4 regions of the Streptomyces sp. SLBN-118 genome follow, and region 3 is predicted to be linked to each of the others. Evidence: riboswitches for the same ligand, from Rfam matches in the RefSeq annotation. Region 3 holds a riboswitch; each other region holds the start of a gene.
The links. Region 3 has a riboswitch for cyclic di-AMP ahead of FBY35_RS22820 (C40 family peptidase). Riboswitches for the same ligand answer to the same signal wherever they lie in the genome.
Positions count from the first base shown of each region.

Region 1 (5,261 bases), 2.8 Mb from region 3:
CAGGGCAATCTCCTCGGTCTCGCGGAGCGGAACGGACTGTCCAACATCCGGGTCGCAAACGGCGACGCGATCATTCTCTTCCGCGAGATGCTCCCGCCCGGCTCGCTGGACGGGCTGCGCGTCTACTTCCCCGACCCCTGGCCCAAGAAGCGCCACCACAAGCGCCGGCTGATCCAGCCCGAGTTCCTCGGCCTCGCCGCTCCCTGCATGAAGCCCGGCGCGATCCTGCACTGCGCGACCGACTGGGAGCCGTACGCCCAGCAGATGCTCGAAGTGCTCTCGGCGCACCCGGACTTCGAGAACACCCAGGAGCACGGCGGCTTCGCCCCACGCCCCGCCTTCCGGCCGCTCACCCGATTCGAGGGGCAGGGCCTGGACAAGGGTCACAAGGTGCACGACCTGCTGTTCCGTCGCGTGCCGGGATCGGCGTAACCCTCGGTAGTGTGCCGTGCACCATCGCCAGGTGTCAGTGCGCCTCGTTAGGGTCATCGGGTGTCCGAGTCGTATCCGCAGCACCTCTCATCGCATCCGGCGGTCCCGGCCTTCGACGAGCAGCCGCTCTTCGATGGCGTGCCGGAGCGTGCCCGCTGGCGGTACAAACCGCGAAGGGCCTCCCGGCTCTGGCGCAGCAAGGCGGTTCGGGCGGGGGTGGTCATCACCCTGCTCGCCCTCTCCGGCCTCGTCATCCTCGCTCTCGTACGCGAACAGACCGGTACCCATGGCTTCCTGGTCGGACTGGGCCTGGCCACCCTGCCCGTCCCGCTGCTCGCCGCGGCCTTCCGCTGGCTGGACCGGGTCGAGCCCGGCCCCTGGCGGAATCTGCTGTTCGCGTTCGCCTGGGGCGCCTTCGCCGCCGCCCTCGTCGCGATCATCGCGAACTCCTTCGCAACCCGCTGGATAGCGACCGCGACCGCCGACCCGGCGAGCGCGGACACGCTCGGCGCGACCGTCATAGCCCCGGTCGTCGAGGAGAGCGCGAAGGCCGCGGCGATTTTGCTGATCTTCCTCTTCCGCAGACGGGACTTCACCGGCATCGTCGACGGCGTCGTCGTGGCGGGCTTCACCGCGACCGGTTTCGCCTTCACCGAGAACATCCTCTACCTGGGCAACGCCTTCGGTGAGGACCAGGAGATAGGCACCTCGGGCCTGGCGTCGGTGACCGCGGCAACCTTCTTCGTACGGGTCGTGATGTCGCCGTTCGCGCATCCGCTGTTCACGGTGCTCACCGGTATCGGCTTCGGGGCCGCCGCGCTCGCCGCACGGCGCCGACGGTTCCGGCGGATCGCGCTGCCGCTGCTGGGGCTCGCCCTCGCCATGGGCATGCACGCGCTGTGGAACGGCTCGGCGTCCCTTTTCGGCCCGTTCGGTTTCTATGCCGTGTACGGGGCGTTCATGGTCCCGGTCTTCGGGCTGCTGACCTGGCTCACGATCTGGTCCCGGCAGCGCGAACTGCGCACGATATCCACCGAACTGCCCGCCTACGCGGCGGCCGGCTGGCTGACCGCCGACGAGCCGCGCGCTCTCTCGTCGATGCGGGTGCGCACCATGGCCCGCGACATCGCCCGCCGTACGCACGGACCGGCCGGAGCCCACGCCGTCTCGGAGTACGAACGGTTCGCGACGACCCTGGCCTCTCTGCGCCACCGGGCCCACCGCGGGGCGGTGGGCCCGGACTTCTCCGAGCGGGAGCAGGAACTGCTGCACCACCTGTGGCAGCGCAAGGACGTCGCATCTCCTGCGCTGACCTACGCGGCGCGGGCGACGGGCCAGGCATGGACACCGCCGCCCCACCGCGACTACGGCGGCTACAACCCGTACCGCTCCTAGGCCGAACGGGACTCCTAGGCGGACGCCTCCGTCAGCACCGCCAGCTCCTCGGCCGTCAGCTTCAGCTCCGCGACCGCCGTCAGCGCGGGCAGCTGCCCGGCCGTGCGGGCCGAGGCGATCGGCGCGGCGACGGTCGGCTGCTCGGCCAGCCAGGCGAGCGCCACGGTCGCGATCTCGGCGCCGCGCGCCCCCGCGACCCGGTCGAGCGCGGCCAGGACTTTGCGGCCCCGCTCGGTCTCCAGATGCCTGCCCGCGCCCTGGGCCCTGGCGCTCTTCACCGTCGCACCCGGCCGGTACTTGCCGGTGAGGAAGCCGGCGGCGAGCGCGAAGTACGGGACGGCCGCGAGCCCGCCCCGGGCGGCGGTGTCCCGCAGCTCGCCCTCGTACGTGTCGCGGGCGACGAGGTTGTAGTGCGGCTGCAGCACGGCATACCGGGCGAGCCCCTCGCGCTCCGAGAAGTCCAGCGACTCCTGGAGCCGCTCCGCGCTGAGGTTGGAGGCCCCGATCGCGCGGATCTTGCCCTCCTTCACCAGCTGGTCGAGGGCGCTGATGATCTCCTCGACGGGGACACCGGGGTCGTCGAAGTGCGTGTAGTACAGGTCGATGTAGTCGGTGCCGAGCCGCTTCAGCGACTCCTCTGCCGCAGCTTTGATGGTGGCAGGCGAGAGCCCCTTGTACCGGGGATGGGCGCCGACCTTGGTGGCGATGACGACATCGGCACGGTTGCCGCGCTCGGCGATCCACCGGCCTATGACGGTCTCGGACTCGCCGCCCTCGTTGCCCGGTGCCCAGGCGGAGTAGCTGTCGGCGGTGTCGATGAAGTTCCCGCCGGCCGCGGCATAGGCATCGAGCACGGCGAAGGACTGCGCCCGGTCTGCGGTCCAGCCGAAGACGTTGCCGCCGAGGGCGAGCGGGAAGACGGCGAGGCCGGACGAGCCGAGGGTACGGAGAGAGGTCATGGCTTGATCAACGGTCTTACCGGTACGGCCTATTCCGCCGTGTCCACGCACAGCACAGGGCCGGGGCAGACAGACCGGCAGTCCTGGCGTCGGGGGGTGAGCGCCAGGACTGCCGGTGATCAAAAGTCAGGGCGTGAGGCCCTTGCTCTGCAGCCAGGCCATCGGGTCGATCCCGGTTCCGTCGGCCGTGTGGACCTCGAGGTGCAGATGCGGGCCCGTCACATTGCCCGTCGCGCCGACGCGGCCGATCGTCTCGCCCGTCGTCACCCTCTGGCCGGCGCTCACCGACATCGAGGACTGGTGGCAGTACCAGACCTCCGTGCCGTCGTCGAGCTCCAGCACCGTGCGGTAGCCGTATGACCCGGACCAGGCCGCCGACTTGACGGTGCCGCTGTGCACGGCCTTGAGGGGCGTGCCCGTCGGGGCCGCGAAGTCCAGGCCGGTGTGGTAGCCCGAGGACCACATCGAACCGGCCTCACCGAAAGTTGAGGTGAGGGTGTACGAGGAGGTGGGCAGCGCGTAGCTGGCAGCGAGCTTGGCGAGGCGCTCGGCCTCCGCCTTCTCCGCCGCGGCCTTCTCGGCTGCAAGTTTCTCCGCCTCGGCCTTGGCCTCCGCCGCGGTCTGCTGCGCCTTCGCCTCCGCCGCGGCCTTCTCCGCCGCGGCCTTCTCCGCGGCCGCCTTGGCCTCGGCGTCCGCCTCGGACCGCTGCTGATCGGCCTGCTGGAGGATGCGGGCACGCAGCGCGTCACCGGCGGAGCCCTGCGCCTCGAGCCGGGAGCCGGTGCCGCTGTCAGCGGCGAGGGTCGCCGAGGTGAGCGGAGCGGTGTTCCCGGCGTCGGCGTCCGAGGAGTCGTCGGACATGAACGAGCCCACGCCCGGAAGGGACTTGGCGTCGGGCAGGTTGTCCGCGATCGAGTCGGGGAGCGAAATGGAGACCGGCGGCTTGCTCTGCGCGGTGGCCATGCCGCCCGCGCCGACCGCGGCGATCACACCGACACCGAGCACAGTGGAGCTGCGGGCAAGTCCGCCGCGCTGCTTCATGACACGGTGCCGGCCGCGCACCGGACGGACGGAGTCCTCGGTGGGGTTCCATTCCTCCCATGCCCGCTCTGGCCCCTCGTCGCCGAAGAAGTCAGTTTCGAAGGGTGCTGTCGGGGCAGGTTTGTTGGACGCCACGGAGGCGTACTCCTTTCCTTCCTTACCGCCTACCGGGTTAGCTGACGGGTTCGGAGCAGGAAGGTCTCCTACGGGTGCCTCCGCCGCGGAAGTAAGCGGCAAAAGGTGCCCGATTCACCCCAATTGATGGTTCCCCGGTTCCCTCGCGGGATTCGGCGCGTGCGCACGGTGCCGCCTCTTGCGACGACTGGGACGACCGCGCTGCGTTATCGAACGTTAATAGACGACGGGGTCCGATTCCAAGCCGTTCCGGCTGATCATTAACAATGCCTGCCGGGACCAATCGGGACACAAGCGCCCGGAGTCGGGCGAGTTGATCACCCCTCATGCACCACCTGCCACCCCCCGGTACCTGACGGTGCATCACTTGTTAAGCGGAGGGGCGCCTCTCGATTACGTACCGTGCCCATCAGTGATCCTGCCGATCACGGGCACGACCCTGCGGTGCTTCTGCTGCCCTCCAGGGGGCGGCCGACCGCAAGCAGCGCCATGTCGTCCGTCGTAGCGCTGCCCGTATGACGCCGTACGTCATCCACCAGTGCGTCCAGCAGGTCCTCGGGCCCGGCAAACAGCCGCCCCGCCAGCCGCCGGCCGGGGTCGTAGAAGACACCGTTCGCATCGCGCGCCTCGGACAGCCCGTCCGTGTAGAGAAGCAATGTGGCCCCGGGTGGCAGCCCGTGCGTGTCCGCGCGGTCCGGCCAGATCCCGAGGCCCATCCCGAGCGGCAGCGCGGCCTGGGTCGGCTCCAGGATGCCCACGCCGCCGTCCGCGTACAGCAGGAGCGGCTCCGGATGGCCCCGGTTCACGACCCGTACGACCCCGTCGCCGCGCGGGATCTCGGCCAGTACGGCGGTGGTGAACCCCTCGGCCGCGTCCAGGTTGTGCCGCACGCCCTCACGCATCAGCGCCCGCTCCAGGCGCGCGGCGACCCCTTCGAGTGAGCGCTCCTGCTCGGCGGCCTCCCGGAACGCCCCGATGACCACGGCCACCGTCTCGACCGCCTGCATCCCCTTGCCGCGTACGTCCCCGACGACCAGCCGCACCCCGAAGGGCGTGTCCTGTACGGCGAAGAGGTCACCGCCGATGAACGCGTCCTCCTGCGCCGCCTCGTACCGCGCGGCGACACGCAGTTCCCCGATCCGGTCCGCGGGGGATGGCAGCACCGCGCGCTGCACGGCCTCGGCGATCACACGGGCCGACGCAAGGCGCTCGCTGCCGAGCCGTACCACCCGGTTGATCAGCAGCGCGAGGCCCGCGACGGTGATCACCGTCGTGAGCTCGGTGAACGCCGTGATCTGC
Region 1 is NZ_VFNP01000002.1:3,711,943-3,717,203, forward strand. It holds gene trmB (tRNA (guanosine(46)-N7)-methyltransferase TrmB) at 1-432, shown strand, start outside; gene FBY35_RS35475 (PrsW family intramembrane metalloprotease) at 493-1,827, shown strand; gene FBY35_RS35480 (aldo/keto reductase) at 1,842-2,786, opposite strand; gene FBY35_RS35485 (M23 family metallopeptidase) at 2,913-3,962, opposite strand; cyclic di-AMP (ydaO/yuaA leader) riboswitch at 3,974-4,130, opposite strand; gene FBY35_RS35490 (PP2C family protein-serine/threonine phosphatase) at 4,388-5,261, opposite strand, start outside.
Region 1: it holds a riboswitch for cyclic di-AMP, as region 3 does, so the genes downstream of both, FBY35_RS35485 (M23 family metallopeptidase) here and FBY35_RS22820 (C40 family peptidase) in region 3, are expected to answer to the same signal.

Region 2 (5,261 bases), on a different contig from region 3:
GCCGGTGCCGGTTCCTGTGCTCGTGCCGGTGCTGGTGTCCTGGCGCTGGGCGGCCTCCTGCTGCTGTCGCGCCGCCTCCTCCGCCTTGGCGCGGGCCTCCGCCTCCGCCTCGGCCTTGGCCTTGGCTTCGGCCTTGAGGCGGGCCTCCTCCTGCTTCTGGCGCTCGATCGCGGCGAGCCGGGCCTTCTCCTCCGCGGTCAGCTTCGACAGCAGCGCCCGTGCCTCGGCGAGCTTCGACTGGACCTCCTGCTTGCTGGTGCGCAGGGCCTTCTGCGAGAGCGTGAGCGACTCGAGCTTCTCGGTCGCCGTGGCGCGCTGCTTGGCGGCTGCGGCGCGCTGGTTCTCGTAGTCGTCGATCACGGTGCGCTGACGGTCGGTCATCCGGTCCATCAGCTGTGTCTGGTCGAAGTACGCCTGCGGGCTGTCCGCGAAAAGCAGCGCGGCGGTCGGGGCGACGGCTCCCGTGCGGTATTGCGCGGCCGCGTAGTTGCCCAGCGCTCTGCGCGACTCGTTCAGCTTGTCGGTGCGCGTGGCGGCCTCGTCGAGCAGCTCGTCGACCTCGCGCCGCTTCTCGTCGGTCGATTCCTTGGCCTTGTTGTACTTCTCGGTCGCGGTGCCGGCCTGCCGGTACAGGTCGTCGACCTTCTTCTGCACCTCTTCGATGGAGGGCTTCGGCTCGGTCGGCACGGCGTTGGCGCTCTGCGTCGACAGCAGCGTGACGCCGGCGATGGCCGCCGTCGTCAGCCCGACGGCGGGTGAGGTCGTGGTACGGCTGCGTTCTTTGCGATGCGACGCCAAGGCCGGCATCTCCTTCTTCCGTGGACCGCCTACCGGGTTAGCTGTCGGGTTCGGGCGGAACGGAAGGTCGCCCTACGGACCGGATGGGGCTCGGTCCGATTCACCCCGGTTGTGCATGATGGGTCCCCGGCTTCGAACTTCCTTACGGAAAGCCCGAATTCGGCGCAGGCTGCCCGATGTGGCGCGGATCGCCAGGGGGATACGGGCCGCCTGGTCGAGCACCGTAGCCAACTCGTGTGGTCGCTGTGAAGGTTGATGTTCGATATGCCCGATACATTTTCGTGACCTTGCCGATCGGCGGACCCGGACGCTCCGGAAGTTGACCCGGCGACATGGCTCGATCACGCAGAGTCGCGGGAGTTACGGAGGGTGGTGACCCGATGCGGCGGCAAGCTGTCAGTGCGGCGGCCTAGACTCGTAGAGCGATGAGCAGCCTCTTTGACGACAGCTTCCTGGCGGACCTCCAGCCCAGCTCGGAGCACCCTCCGCCGCCGCCCGAGGACCCGGCCCCGGAGGAGATGCCCGACGATCTCTTCCAGGGTGCCTACGACGTGCCCCCGGCCCGGGATCCGTACCACCGCGACGGCGCCCCGCGCACCGTTGTGGATCCCGCCGCGCTCCTCGAAGGGCTCAACGAACAGCAGCGCGCCGCCGTCGTGCACACCGGCTCGCCGCTGCTCATCGTCGCCGGAGCCGGATCCGGCAAGACCCGCGTGCTGACCCACCGGATCGCGTATCTGCTGGGGAGCCGCAGCGTCCACCCCGGCCAGATACTGGCGATCACCTTCACCAACAAGGCCGCCGGTGAGATGAAGGAGCGCGTCGGGCAGCTCGTCGGGCCGCGCGCCAACGCCATGTGGGTGTCCACCTTCCACAGCGCGTGCGTCCGCATCCTGCGCCGGGAGTCCAAGAGGCTCGGCTTCACCTCGTCGTTCTCGATCTACGACGCGGCGGACTCGAAGCGGCTGATGGCGCTGGTCTGCCGGGACCTCGATCTCGATCCCAAGAAGTTCCCGCCGAAGTCCTTCAGCGCCAAGATCTCGAACCTGAAGAACGAGCTGATCGACGAGGAGACCTTCGCCGACCAGGCCGCCGACGGTTTCGAGAAGACGCTCGCCGAGGCGTACCGCATGTACCAGGGCAGGCTGCGCGAGGCCAATGCGCTGGACTTCGACGACATCATCATGACGACGGTGCATCTGCTCCAGGCGTTTCCGGACGTCGCCGAGCACTACCGGCGCCGCTTCCGCCATGTCCTGGTGGACGAGTATCAGGACACCAACCACGCTCAGTACACACTCGTACGCGAGCTGGTGGGGACGGGGTACGAGGACTTGGCGCCGGCCGAGCTCTGCGTTGTCGGTGACGCCGACCAGTCGATCTACGCCTTCCGCGGCGCGACCATCCGCAACATCCTCCAGTTCGAGGAGGACTACCCGGACGCGACGACGATCCTGCTGGAGCAGAACTACCGCTCGACGCAGACGATCCTGTCCGCAGCCAACGCGGTCATCGAGCGGAACGAAAGCCGCCGCCCCAAGAACCTGTGGACGAACGCGGGCGCGGGCGCGCAGATCACCGGCTATGTCGCCGACACCGAGCACGACGAGGCGCAGTTCGTAGCCGACGAGATCGACCGGCTGACCGACACGGGCGACGCGAAGGCGGGCGACGTCGCCGTCTTCTACCGTACGAACGCCCAGTCCCGTGTCTTCGAAGAGATCTTCATCCGCGTCGGACTGCCCTACAAGGTCGTCGGCGGAGTGCGCTTCTACGAGCGCAAGGAGGTGCGGGATGTGCTGGCGTATCTGCGGGTGCTCGCCAACCCGGAGGACAACGTCCCGCTGCGCCGGATCCTGAACGTCCCCAAGCGCGGCATCGGCGATCGCGCCGAGGCGATGATCGACGCACTCGCGCTGCGCGAGAAAATCACCTTCCCGCAGGCGCTGCGCCGCGTCGACGAGGCGTACGGCATGGCGGCCCGCTCCGCCAACGCCGTGAAGCGCTTCAACGTGCTGATGGAGGAACTTCGCACGGTCGTCGACTCGGGCGCGGGCCCGGCGGTGGTGCTGGAGGCCGTTCTGGAGCGCACCGGCTACCTTGCCGAACTGCAGGCATCGACCGACCCGCAGGACGAGACCCGGATCGAGAACCTCCAGGAACTGGCCGCCGTGGCGCTGGAGTTCGAGCAGGACCGCGCCGAGGAGGAGGGCGCGGGCACGCTCGCCGAGTTCCTGGAGCAGGTCGCACTCGTCGCCGACTCCGACCAGATCCCCGATGAGGACGAGGACGGCTCCGGCGTCATCACACTGATGACGCTGCACACCGCCAAGGGCCTTGAGTTCCCGGTGGTGTTCCTGACGGGCATGGAGGACGGCGTCTTCCCGCACATGCGTGCCCTCGGCCAGGCGAAGGAGCTGGAGGAGGAGCGGCGGCTCGCGTACGTCGGCATCACGCGCGCCCGCGAGCGTCTCTATCTGACCCGGTCCTCGATGCGCAGCGCCTGGGGCCAGCCCTCGTACAACCCGCCCTCGCGCTTCCTGGAGGAGATTCCGGGGCAGCACCTGGAGTGGAAGCGGACGGGGCCGATGGCCGGGCCCGCGGGGCCGACCTCCGGCATCACGTCGTCGCTGTCGTCGTCGCGCTCCCGCGCGGGCGGCGGTGCGTCGGGCTTCGCCACGCGGCGTGCGAGCGACAAGCCGGTGATCTCGCTGTCGGTGGGTGACCGGGTCACGCACGACCAGTTCGGTCTGGGGACCGTGGTGCAGGTGACGGGGTCGGGCTCGGACGCACAGGCGACGATCGACTTCGGGGACACCAAGCCGAAGCGGCTGCTGCTGCGGTACGCGCCGGTCGAGAAGCTGTGAGTTCCCTGGGCCATGTCGTGTGGCCCGGGGGGATCGCGCGCGGATCCAGGTGGGATCTGGGCCCGGACAGGGCCTACTAGGTGGGATCCAGGCCGTGGCTGCGAAGCCACGGCAGCGGGTCTATGGCCGAGCCGCCGCCGGGCCGGACCTCGAAGTGGAGGTGCGGGCCCGTGGAGTTGCCGGAATTGCCGGAGTACGCGATGACGTCACCGGCCTTGACCGACCCGGAGCGGATCTTGGTGCTGCTGAGGTGGCAGTACCAGGTTTCCGTGCCGTCGGGCGCGGTCACGATCGCCATGTTGCCGTAGGCGCTGTTCCACTGCGTCCGGACGGTGCCGTCGGTCGCGGCCATGACCTTGGTGCCGTACGAAACCGGGAAGTCGATGCCGGTGTGTACGGACATCCAGTTGACGCCGGCCTGTCCGTAGTACGCGCTCAGACCCTGCTGCTTCACCGGAAGCACGAACTTGGGGCGCAGGGCCTCGCGGCGCCTGGCCTCGTCGTCACGTTTCTTCTTCTCCGCCTCCTGGCGCGCCTTGAGATCAAGGCGTTCCTGGGTGCGGGAGGCGCGGTCGCCGAAGTCGCGGGCGTCGGCGCTGAGAGCGGCGAGCTGCGTGTCCATCTTGTTGTTCGCCGCGACGGGCTGGACGGAGGACGGATCGGCGGCCGAGAGGTTGGAGTCGTCCTTGGTGTCGCTGCCCAGATTTCCGACGGAGGCGGCGGCGATGCCCGCGACGCCCATCACGCAGGCCGAGGGGACGGCGACGGTGAGGAGGGCGGAGCGTTTGGCCGGGGTACGGCGGCGGCCGCGGGATCCGCCGGAGCGGCGGACAGGGCGGGGTGTGACGGCGGCGGAGACGGGTTCGAGTTCCGGCGCGTCGTCGGATGCGAACTCGTACTCGGAGTCGTATTCGGACTCGTACTCCGCCTCGGACTCGTACTCCGCCTCGAGGTCGTGCTCGGCGTCCTGGCCGTCGTAGGCCTCGGAGTCGGCGTCGGAGTTGATCTCGGCAAGCGCCTCGGCGTCGAAGTGGGCCTCGGCCTCGGCCTCGGGGTCGTGCTCAGCCCCGAAATGGGCCGCTTCGAACTCGGACGCTGCGAACTCGGTCGTGTACTGCGACTCGAAGCCCTGCTGGAAGTCCGGCTGGTAGCCCTGCTGGAAGTCCGTGCTGAGGCCGTCGTACGTCGTCTCGCCGTGGGACTCGGGCTGGAGGTACTCGTGCTCCGGCGTGTACTGCTGCGGTACGACGGCCTGCGCGCCCGCGTTCCACGCGGTGGCGTCGTACGTCCCGGTGTCGAAGGCGGGCGCTGCCCACTGCCCGGTGGTGTCGTACGCGAACGTCGCCGCGGCCGTTTCGTACTGCCCCGGCTGCGCGGTCTGGTTCCACGCGCCGGCGTCCCACTGCCCTGTCGTGTCGTACTGGACCGCGGAGGTGTCGTACTGCGGGAATTGCTGTGTGTACTGCGGCTGTTGTGCCTGCTGCGCGCCGTAGACGTCGTACGTGGCCGTCTGGTGCGACCCGGTGTCCCACTGGGTGCTGTCGTACTGGCCACTGTGGCCCGCTTCGTAACTCCCGGGGAGCGCGCCGAAGAGCG
Region 2 is NZ_VFNP01000001.1:3,107,708-3,112,968, reverse strand. It holds gene FBY35_RS13970 (C40 family peptidase) at 1-807, opposite strand, end outside; cyclic di-AMP (ydaO/yuaA leader) riboswitch at 810-973, opposite strand; gene pcrA (DNA helicase PcrA) at 1,224-3,665, shown strand; gene FBY35_RS13960 (M23 family metallopeptidase) at 3,742-5,261, opposite strand, start outside.
Region 2: it holds a riboswitch for cyclic di-AMP, as region 3 does, so the genes downstream of both, FBY35_RS13970 (C40 family peptidase) here and FBY35_RS22820 (C40 family peptidase) in region 3, are expected to answer to the same signal.

Region 3 (5,261 bases):
CTCCTCGAGTGACCCCGGCTAGGGTCTGTGCGCTGCCTACAAAAGGACCGGACCACCATGCACCAGGATCCTTTCGCCTGGATCGACGACGAGTCGCGCCGCCGTGAGCGCGCGGGCCTCGTACGCACGCTCCGGCCGCGCACCGCCGAGTCCGAGCTGCTGGATCTCGCCAGCAACGACTATCTGGGCCTCACCCGCCACCCGGAGATCACCGGCGCCGCGGCCGAGGCGGCCCGCCGCTGGGGCGCTGGGGCGACCGGCTCCCGGCTGGTCACGGGCAGCACCGCCCTCCACGCCGATCTTGAGCGGGAGCTGGCAGCCTTCTGCGGCTCCGAGGCGGCGCTGGTGTTCTCTTCGGGCTATGCCGCCAACCTCGCCGCGGTGACCGCTCTCGGCGGCCGCGGCGCGCTGATCGTCTCCGACGCGGCCAACCATGCCTCGATCGTCGACGGCTGCCGGCTCTCGCGCTCGGAAACCGAGATCGTCCCGCATGCGGATGTCGACGCCGTACGCAAGACACTTCATACGCACCCGGGGCAGCGGGCACTCGTCGTCAGCGACTCGGTCTTCTCGGTTGACGGCGACGCCGCACCGCTGGCCGATCTGGCTCAGGCCTGCGGTGAGTACGGAGCCGCTCTGCTCGTCGACGACGCCCATGGGCTCGGCGTACTGGGGGAAGGCGGCCGGGGAGCCCTGAACGCCGCGGGCATCGCGGGCGCCGACGGTGTCGTCGCCACCCTCACGCTCTCCAAGTCCCTGGGCAGCCAGGGCGGAGCGGTCCTCGGCCCGGCCCGGGTGATCGACCATCTGGTCAACGCGGCCCGTACGTTCATCTTCGACACCGGCCTGGCCCCGGCGGCGGCAGGAGCGGCCCTGGCGAGCCTGCGGCTGTTGCGCCGCGAACCGGCGCTGGCGGACCGGTCCCGCGCTGTCGCCGCGACGCTGCACCGCAGGCTCACGGACGCGGGACTCACCGCCGCACGACCCGATGCCGCCGTGGTCTCCGTACAGGCGCCGTCGCCGGAGGCGGCTCTGCGCTGGGCGGCGGACTGCCGTGCGGCCGGGCTCGTGGTCGGCTGCTTCCGCCCTCCGTCGGTACCGGACGGTATCTCCAGGCTCCGGCTCACGGCGCGGGCCGATCTGACGGATCAGCAGATCGAGCGGGCCACGACGACGATCATCGAGGCCGCGCCGGTCAGTTGACGGCGTCCTGTCTCCACCGCGGCCAACGGGCGATTGTGCGTCCAAATACGGTCTCGCGTAGCAGAGTTCACCGCTTTGAGCGACAGGTATCTGCATATAGTGGTGGATCGTCACCTCCGGAAGCACGATAGGTGGCACTCTGGCGCGAAGCGCAATCCGTGGCCGTCCTCGCAATTCCGCTACGAGTCGGAGCGCGGCCACGGTGGGAAAGGGACAGCTCGCCATGGCAGACCATCAGGAAGCCTCCGTCACACTGCCGAGCGATCCCGCCTCGGTCTCCGCCGCCCGGAGATACGCCGCACACGTGGTCTCCGAGTGGGGCCTGCCCGTCGAGACCGAAGCCCTCGAGACCGTCCGGCTGATCGTCTCCGAACTCGCCACGAACGCCGTCCAGCACACCTTCGGCCAGTCCCCGACGTTCACCGTGGACCTGCGTCTCGACCGTGACGAGGAACTGCGCATCGGCGTCACCGACAGTCATCCCAGGTGGCCGCAGCGGCTGCCGGCCGCGGTCCGGCAGGACAACGGCCGCGGCATGGTCATCATTCGCAGCCTCACCGCGGAGTGCGGCGGACAGCTCTCGGTCACTCCGACCCCGGAAGGCGGCAAGACGGTCTGGATCGCCCTTCCGTGGACGGCCCCGGTCCAGAGCTGAGACGGCCGGAAGACTTCGGCCCGACGGCCGGTGCCCCTGCCGGCCGGCCCGTGCGTTCACGCCCGGCCGAACGCCCCCCGCAGCAGCGCCCGAAGAGACTGCGCCGCGGGCCCGGACTCCTCGCCCCGGTGCACCACCGAGATCGTCCGGCGGAAGTCCGCCGGGTCCAACTGCCGTACGCCCAGCGGCGTCGCCGACATCGCCGCGACCATCTCCGGCACCACCGCAACCCCGATCCCCGCACTGACCAGTGCGCACACCAGCGCGTAGCCGGGTGACTCGCACACCACCGCAGGGGTCGCCCCGGCCCGGGCGAGCGCAGTTTCGACCCCCTTGCGGGGCGGATGCGAGGGCGCGCTGCTGATCAGCGGCTGTCCGGCGAGATCGGCCACCGGCAGCCGCCCCGAGCCGCCCGCGAGCGCATGGCCGGGCGCCGTCACCAGGACCAACTCCTCGACCAGCAGCGGGTCCAGGACCACACCCGCGGGCGGCGGCGCAGGCTCGGCCGGTTCGTAGGTGTGTGTCAGCGCAAGATCCACCTCGCCGGCCGCCACTGCCAGGACCCCGTCCGGGGGCTCGTACTCCGCGACGGTCAGTTCCACATCCGGATGCGCCCGGCGGAACGAGCTCAGGACCGGCGGCAGCAGGTGGACACCCACCGTGGTGAAGGTCCCCACCCGCAACCGCCCGCCGGCCAGTCCGGACAGCCGCGCCAGCTCGTGCCGCGCCCGGTCCATCTCGTCCAGGACCCGGCGGGCCCGCGCTGCGAGCAGCTCGCCCGCGGCGGTCAGCCGTGCCCCGCGATGACTGCGCACCAGAAGAGCCGCCCCGGCCTCGCGCTCCAGCTTGGCCAGCTGCTGGGAGAGGGCGGGTGCGGTGTAGCCCAGGCGGGACGCGGCCCGGGTGATCGAGCCGGCCTCGGCGACCGCTACGAGCGCCGCCAGTCGTGTCGGGTCGTACATGGCAATCCCTTAAGCATTGCTTTAGGCCTACCCAGAACATTATAAGTACACGTTAAGGCTGTGGCCGGTCCAGGATGGTGGCCATGGACGCACAACTGTTCGCCTTCATCGGGGTCGCCGCGGGCATGGTCGCCATGCCGGGCGCGGACTTCACCGTCGTCGTACGCAATGCGCTCGCCTCCCGGCGCGCGGGCGTGGCCTGCGCGGTCGGCGTCGCCGGGGGACTGCTCGTGCACACCGCGCTGGCGGTCGCCGGACTCGCGGCCGTTCTGGTCGCCGTTCCGGTGTTGTTCCGCACGCTGCAGATTCTGGGCGGTGCCTATGTGCTCTACCTGGGCGTACGGGCCGTACGCTCCGCCCTGCGCCCGGTGCTCGCGGTGGAGGATCCCGAGGCCGCGGCCACGCAGGGCATCGGCCGCAGCCTGCGCCAGGGCTTCCTCACGAACGTCCTCAACCCGAAGGCGCCCGTTCTCTTCCTGAGCCTGCTCCCGCAGTTCGTTCCGGACGGTGCGGCGGTACTGCCGCGCACCTTGCTGCTTGCGTCGATCGTCGTCGCTCTGGCGCTGCTGTGGTTCCCGGCGGTGGCCCTGCTCGTGGACCGTCTCGGGAAGTGGCTGCGCAGGCCGCGCACCACCCGGGCCGTCGAAGGCGTCACCGGCGGTGCGCTCACGGCTCTGGGAGTGACCCTGCTCGCCGAGCCGCTCGCGCACTGACCCCGGGGCGCCGGAGGACGGTCCGTCAGCGGACCCGGCCGTACCAGACGCTCTTGGTCCAGATCTTCTCCAGCTTCACCCAGGAGCCGGTCTTCGGCGAGTGCCAGATCCTGCCGCGGCCGGCGTAGATGCCCACGTGGTAGACCCTGCTGCCGGAGTGGAAGAAGACCAGGTCTCCCTGCTGCCTCGAGGAGGCCGGGACACGACGGGTCTTGTTGAACTGCTGCTGAGCCGTACGGGGGAGCTTCTTGCCCACCCTTTTGTACGAATAAAGCGTCAGCCCCGAGCAGTCGAACCGGGAGGGACCCGCGGCGCCGTACCTGTAGGGCGCCCCCCTCTTCGAGGCGGCCACCTTGAGCGCAGCCTTCGCGCGGGTCGTTGCCGCATGGGCCTCGGGAACGGTGCCCGGGACCAGCAGAGAGCCGCCGACGGCGGCAAGGGTCAGTGCCGACACGGCGCCCGCCCTGGTCATCAACAACGGGACATGAATCTGCGGATTCATGCGCAACCCTTCGTCAGCCGCCTGTGAAGGATGACCTGTCGGGTTCGGACGGACGAAGATGCCCGGCCGCGGCTGCGGCTTCACCCCAAGGGACCGCCGGGCTGTCCGGCTGTCCCGTCCTGCTTGGGTCCTCCACTCCTGCCGAAGCGCTTCTGTCGACCAGACATCCGGTGCGGCGGCAGGACTCGGCGTCCGCCCGGACCGCCCCACCGAGATGGTGAGGGCTTGTCGTCCCAGGGATCTTGACCCATGCCGCGCCGGATTTCCGAGTTGAAGCGTCCGTAAGTGAGCTTTGCCACCGCTGACCTGTTCGGGTGGACAGGGGAGATTAGCAGACGAGTACACGACAGTTGAGGAGCCTCGCACCAGCGCAGGAGCAAGGCATTCCGCCCGATCGGTAGTCACAGTGCGCAAGTTGTCCGTAGTCGCGGGCGGTGTGTCGACTGCATCGAATGGGGGATGTACACCAGTACCCTGATGGCGTAGGCGGAAGCGGGTGTTTCGTCAACTCATCGCCGCGGGCGGCATCGTCACCCGTCGCGCCCGCCGCTCGCCGTCGAGCACTCTGAGTGCTTCGGCCAGCGTCGCCGCATGAACCTCGCTCTCACCGCGCAGGTGCATCAGGGTCAGGGCGTTCTTGAGCGCCTCGGCCCGTCCGACCAGCGCCTGTGCCGCGCGGAGTGCGCCGTACGTGTGCGTCGCGCGGGCCGGGTTGATCCTGCCCAGCAGATCGAGCACCTCCAGATAGCTGTCGACGAACTCGCACTCGGCGCGGGTCAGTGCGGGCAGCGGGGGCAGTTCGGGTGGCAGCATCCGGCGCTCACCTCGAACCGGCGGAGGAGAGCGAGGTCTTGCGGTTCTTGATCACATGGTCCACCAGCCCGTAGGCCAGGGCGGCCTCGGCATCAAAGATCTTGTCGCGCTCCAGGTCGGCGGCTATCCGCTCGGTGGTCTGGCCGGTGTGGTGTACGAGCATCCCGGCGAGTTGGGTCCGCAGGCGCAGCAACTCCTGTGCCTGGATCTCCAGATCGGAGGGCCGGCCCTGCAACGGCTCCTCGAGCGCGGGCTGCTGCAGGACGATCCGGGCGCCGGGCAGCGCCATCCGCTTACCCGGGGCCCCGGCGGAGAGCAGCAGCGCGGCGGTGGAGGCGGCCTGCCCGAGGCAGGTCGTCTCCACGTCGCAGGTGATCACCTGCATCGTGTCGTAGATCGCGGACATGGCGCTG
Region 3 is NZ_VFNP01000002.1:939,970-945,230, reverse strand. It holds gene FBY35_RS22840 (8-amino-7-oxononanoate synthase) at 58-1,203, shown strand; gene FBY35_RS22835 (ATP-binding protein) at 1,427-1,858, shown strand; gene FBY35_RS22830 (LysR family transcriptional regulator) at 1,915-2,820, opposite strand; gene FBY35_RS22825 (LysE family translocator) at 2,904-3,533, shown strand; gene FBY35_RS22820 (C40 family peptidase) at 3,559-4,035, opposite strand; cyclic di-AMP (ydaO/yuaA leader) riboswitch at 4,039-4,194, opposite strand; gene FBY35_RS22815 (hypothetical protein) at 4,540-4,848, opposite strand; gene FBY35_RS22810 (ATP-dependent Clp protease proteolytic subunit) at 4,856-5,261, opposite strand, start outside.

Region 4 (5,261 bases), on a different contig from region 3:
CGGGCCGCCGGATGTCCTTCTACGACGCCCGCGATCCGGGCGAGTTGCGCATGCCGCGCGACGTCTACCTTCCCCATCTGCGCCGGACCCGACATGTCCATCTGTCGATCGTGAACTTCGCTCGGTTCCTGTACGACGACATCGAGGAGCTGGGCGTCCCGGTCTCCACCGATCTGCACGACTGGGACGGACTGGCCGACCATCAACGGGAGTTCGCGCTCCGCTCCGACCTGGTCTTCCTCAGTGCGGCGGGCGCCGGCGAGCGGATCGCGTCGGTGATGCGGGAGATCCTGCGCGACGGACGGGCCGAAGCGGTGATCGCGACGGCCGGTGCGGGAGGCTCGTATCTCCTGACCCGCGACGGCGGCAGCACCCCCCGCCCGGTCCCCGCGGTGGCGCCGCCCGCCCGGGTGGTGGACTCCAACGGCGCGGGCGACGCGTACGTCTGCGGCTTTCTGTACGGGCGGCTGGCGGGCCGTGAACTGGAACAGAGCGCCCGGCTCGGCGCGCTGGCGGGCGCGCACGCCTGCACGGGCGAGGGCAGTACGGCACTGATCGGCTCGGCGGAACTCCTGGCGGCAGAGAGGTGACACCCGGCCGCCGAACCGAGCCGGTGGGCTCTTCGCCCAGCCACTGTCACAGGGGCAGCATGTTCGGCCGTTTGGCCTCCACATGGTCGCCGGAGCTCTCGCCGCGCAGCCGCCGGCCGATCCAGGGCGCCAGATGCTCGCGCGCCCACTGGATGTCGTCGCGGCGCACCTCGAGCGTGCCACGGGGCGGCAGCGGCGGCCACGGCTGGTCGGGGTCGGCGGGCACCTCGATACCGAGGACCTGGGCCGCGCGCAGCGCGACCCGGGTGTGCCCCTCGGGTGAGAGATGGAGCCGGTCGGCGTCCCAGGCCCGGCGGTCCTGGACGGACCTGAGCGACCACAGATCGAGTACGGGGCAGTCGTAGCGGTCGGCGATGGCCCGCACATGCGCGGTGTACGTGGCGATCTTGCCGCGGAGATGGCGCAGCACCGGCACCCCGCGGGTGTCGAAGCCGGTGGTCACCATGACCGTCCCGACGGCGCCGGTGAGGTCGGCGACCGCGCGCTCGAAGCGCTCGGCCACGTCGTCCGGGTCGGTGCCGGGCCGGATGATGTCATTGCCGCCCGCGCAGAACGTCACCAGATCCGGGGCGAGTTCCTTCGCCCTCGGCACCTGTTCCCCGACGATCTGGTCGAGGAGGCGCCCGCGCACGGCGAGGTTGGCGTACCTGAAGGTGTGCTCCGGCATCCGGTCGGCGAGCAGGACCGCGAACCGGTCCGCCCAGCCGACGTACATCCCGTCGGGACCCGGGTCGCCGACGCCCTCGGTGAAGCTGTCACCGATCGCCGCGTACGACCCGAATCCCCAGCTGCTCTCTGTTCTCGAATCGTCTGCCACGAGAGCTAATCCTCCCCTGCAGATGTGACCTACGCGACCGTAAGGAGGGGTTGACGGGGAGTGATCTTTACCACCGCTCAGGATTCACCCACGGGGAATACACCGAGTCCCCCCGGCCGCGGGCTGCGGCACGAGGGGAGGGCGGTGAGACGGGCGGCGCCGGTCGACGGGCGTCAGACGGTGACGCCGTGCTGGCGCAGGTAGGCCAGCGGGTCGATGTCCGAGCCGTAGCTCGGGCCGGTGCGGATCTCGAAGTGCAGGTGCGGTCCCGTGGAGTTGCCGGTGGAGCCGGAGAGGCCGATCTGCTGGCCGCCGCTCACACTCTGGCCCGCGGAGACGGCCAGGGAGGAGAGATGGGCGTACTGCGAGTAGGTGCCGTCGCTGTGCTGGATGACGACCTCGTTGCCGTACGCGCCACCCCACCCGGCGGAGACGACGGTGCCCGGGCCGACGGCCTTGACCGTGGTGCCGGTGGAGGCCGCGAAGTCGACACCGGTGTGGTAGCCGCTGGACCACATCGAGCCGGCGAGGTGGTACGGCGTGATGACGGTCGCGCCGTCGACGGGGGTCGTGAAGCCGGAGCTGCTGGTCTGCGGGGCGCTCTTCGCCGGGCCGGAGTCCGTGGAGGCCTTGGCCGCGGTCGTGGAGGCGGCCTTGGCGGCGGTCTTGGAGGCGGCCTTGGCGGCGGTCTTGGTGGCGGACCGGTGCTGGCTCTTCTTGCTGTGCTTCCACTTCTCGGGAGCCGTCGCCTTCGACTTGGCGCCGAGGGTGAGCTTGAGGCCCGGGTGGATCAGCGAGGGGTTGTCACCGACCTGCTCTCGGTTGTCCGCGTACAGCTTCTTCCAGCCACCGCGGACGTTGTGCTCCTCAGCGATCTTGGAGAGATAGTCGCCGGCGACGACGGAGTACGTGGTCGGCGCTGCGGCCGGCTTGTGCGGGGCCCTGAACGCGGCCGGGGCCGCGGCGGCGGTCACCGCCGTGTGCGACGAGGTCGCGACGGGGGCGGTCTTGCCCGCGGCGTGGGCCCCGGTGGCGCCCATCAGCGGGATCGCGATGGCGGCGCCACTCGTGCCCGCTGCGAGGAAACCGCGGGTGATCGGGCTGGTCTTGGGACGGCGATGCTTACCCTTTGCGGGCATGGCGCTTTCCTCTCCGGCGCCGGCGAGGTGAGCTGTCGGGTTCGGGCTGGAGATGCCCGGCCGCGCAGTTGCGCGACTTAACCCCGAGCCGTTCCGGAAAGTGCGGATTCGGCGTACTACCTGGGTCCCCCGCTCCTGCCACACGTGGGTGGGTTCGAATTCCGGGCGGCGGCAGGATTAGGCGGTCCGTCCGGATTGCCGTGAAAGTAAACGAGCCGAGCCGACCGGAACAAGCCAACCCCAATTACGGATCACGAGTCGGCGTGATATCGCCGGAGAATTCCCGTTACGCTCCGTGGATCAATGATCTTCCCAGCCCTTTCAGGCAACGGAATCCATATCCGTCACACCGCCACACACCGTCACGAATATGATCCTGCTCACGAGGCGCGCCCGGCCTCCATTACAGACGGGGCACGCCATATCTAATCGCCCAATCCGGACAGAAGAGTCATTTAATGACTATCGACCGAAGGGGTCCACTTTTGCCCCAGATTTGTCATTGATGAGAAATTGACGCCTGCGGGGGCTGCCGCCGCCGCAGCCGGATCACCGTGGCGTCCAGGTCGCCCTTGAGCCCCGTGTGCAGCCCGTGATGCAGCAGGACGGACCCACGGTGCACGGCTCCGGTGTCCAGGCACTCGTACACAGCTGCCGCATCGATACCGCGAAGCCTGAGCCGCGGCGGCCGTTCGCCGTAGTGCTGCGCCTGCAGCCAGCCGAGGACGACGGTCTCCTCGCCGCGCACGTACTGGACGGCGCTGAGCCCGCGGTCGGGCGCGCGCAGCCGGTACAGCTCGCCGTGCTGCACCAGCGGCCTGATCTTCTTGTAGAGCTCCACCCAGCCGCGCGCCTCGGCGAGCTCGTCGTCGGTCCACTCGGTGAGGTCGCCGCCGATCCCGAGCACCCCGGCCATCGCGCTGACAAAGCGGAAACGCAGCGTACTGACACGGCCGTTGAGCTGGACGTTGGGGCTGTCGGTGACCCAGGCGGCCATGACCCGAGCCGGGTGCAGCTGGGTGAAGCCCTGCTGGATGGCGAGCCGGTCCAGCGGATCGGTGTTGTCCGAGGTCCACACCTGATCGGTACGGGAGAGGATGCCGAGGTCGATCCGGCCGCCGCCGCCCGAGCAGGACTCGAAGGCGACGGTGGGATGCGCGGCCCGAAGCCGGTCCAGCAGTGCGTACAGCGCGTGGACATGCTCCACCCACAGCTTCTGCGGGTACTCCTCGCCGGGCCAGCCCGCGTCCGTGAAACAGCGGTTGAAATCCCATTTCACATAGTCGATGGGGGCATTGGTCAGCAGGGCGTCCAATTGCTCCCACAGATAGTCCTGTACGTCCTCGCGGGCGAGATTCAGCACCAGCTGATTGCGGAATTCGGTCCTGGCGCGGCCCTGATGGTGCTGCACCCAGTCGGGATGCGCCCGGTACAGATCGCTGTCGGCGTTCACCATTTCCGGTTCGACCCAGATCCCGAACTGCATGCCCAGCGCGTGCACTTCATGGGCGAGCGGCCCGAGGCCCTTCGGGAAGCGCTCGGCGTTGGGGGTCCAGTCGCCCAGTCCGGCGCGGTCGCTGGTGCGCTGCCCGAACCAGGCGTCGTCGACGACGAACAACTCGACACCCATGGCCGCGGCCCGCTGCGCGAGCGCCAGCTGCTGCTCCTCGGAGATGTCGAAGCCGGTGGCTTCCCAGGAGTTGTAGAGGACCGGCCGTTCGGAAGCTGCGTCCGGAATGACGTGCGCCAGCTGCCAGGCATGCCAGGCCCGGCTGGCCCCGCCGAAGCCGCCGTCGCTCCACAGCCCGGCGAAGACGGGCGAGGTGTAGGACCGACCGGGCGCGAGCCGCAGCAGTCCTGAGTCGTCGTGGCCCGCTCCGCCGGTGATCTGCACCAGTCCGTCGGGCAGTTGCTGTACGCAGATCCGCCACGATCCGGACCAGCCGAGCGCCACGGCGTACACGTCGCCGCGCTCCTCGGTGGCCGACTCGGCGTCCAGAGCCACCCACGGCAGGTGCTGATGTCCGGTGTGGCCGCGGCGGCTGCCCACCACCCTTTCCCCGTACGTCAGCTCCGACCGCACGAGCAGGGATTCGGCGGCCCACCGGCCGTGCAGCTGGCTGAGCCGCCAGCCGCCGCGCAGCGGCAGTGTCCAGGCTGCCGCATCGGCCCTGAGCAGCTCGAGATCGGGTCCCTCGCCCTCATGGGCGACGGTGACCCAGCGCTCGATCACATCGGCGTCGTCGCGCATCCGGTGGTGCAGGGTGAGACCGAGTCCGTGCACGGCGTCGACGAAGCGCAGCCGCAGCTCGTCGCCGTCCACAGCGGCCCCGGCAAAGGTCCATTCGGTTCCGCGCACCTCGGCCGTACGGACGGACAGCGCCGGGCGTACGAAGCGGGGGCCGCCCTCAACCGGATACTCCTCATGTCCGTCGAGCGGGGACTCGAACGGCCAGTACGGCGGCGGACCCTGCGCCGCAAGCGCCTCGGCGTCGGCGCCGGAGATCCGTGGCCCCCAATGCAGATGCAGCAGCTCGTCGCCGTCCGTGAGGTGCAGTGCATAACTGCTTGCCGGTCCGGAGAGAACCCACGTACGTCCGTTGCCAACGCTCTCGATCATCCCGACCCCTCAGATACTCACAGGTCCGCACAGACCCGAACATCATCCGGCGGGAGTCGGCGCCCGTGCAACGC
Region 4 is NZ_VFNP01000001.1:1,093,886-1,099,146, forward strand. It holds gene FBY35_RS05125 (carbohydrate kinase family protein) at 1-590, shown strand, start outside; gene FBY35_RS05130 (SGNH/GDSL hydrolase family protein) at 637-1,428, opposite strand; gene FBY35_RS05135 (LysM peptidoglycan-binding domain-containing M23 family metallopeptidase) at 1,602-2,567, opposite strand; cyclic di-AMP (ydaO/yuaA leader) riboswitch at 2,570-2,728, opposite strand; gene FBY35_RS05140 (alpha-galactosidase) at 3,067-5,187, opposite strand.
Region 4: it holds a riboswitch for cyclic di-AMP, as region 3 does, so the genes downstream of both, FBY35_RS05135 (LysM peptidoglycan-binding domain-containing M23 family metallopeptidase) here and FBY35_RS22820 (C40 family peptidase) in region 3, are expected to answer to the same signal.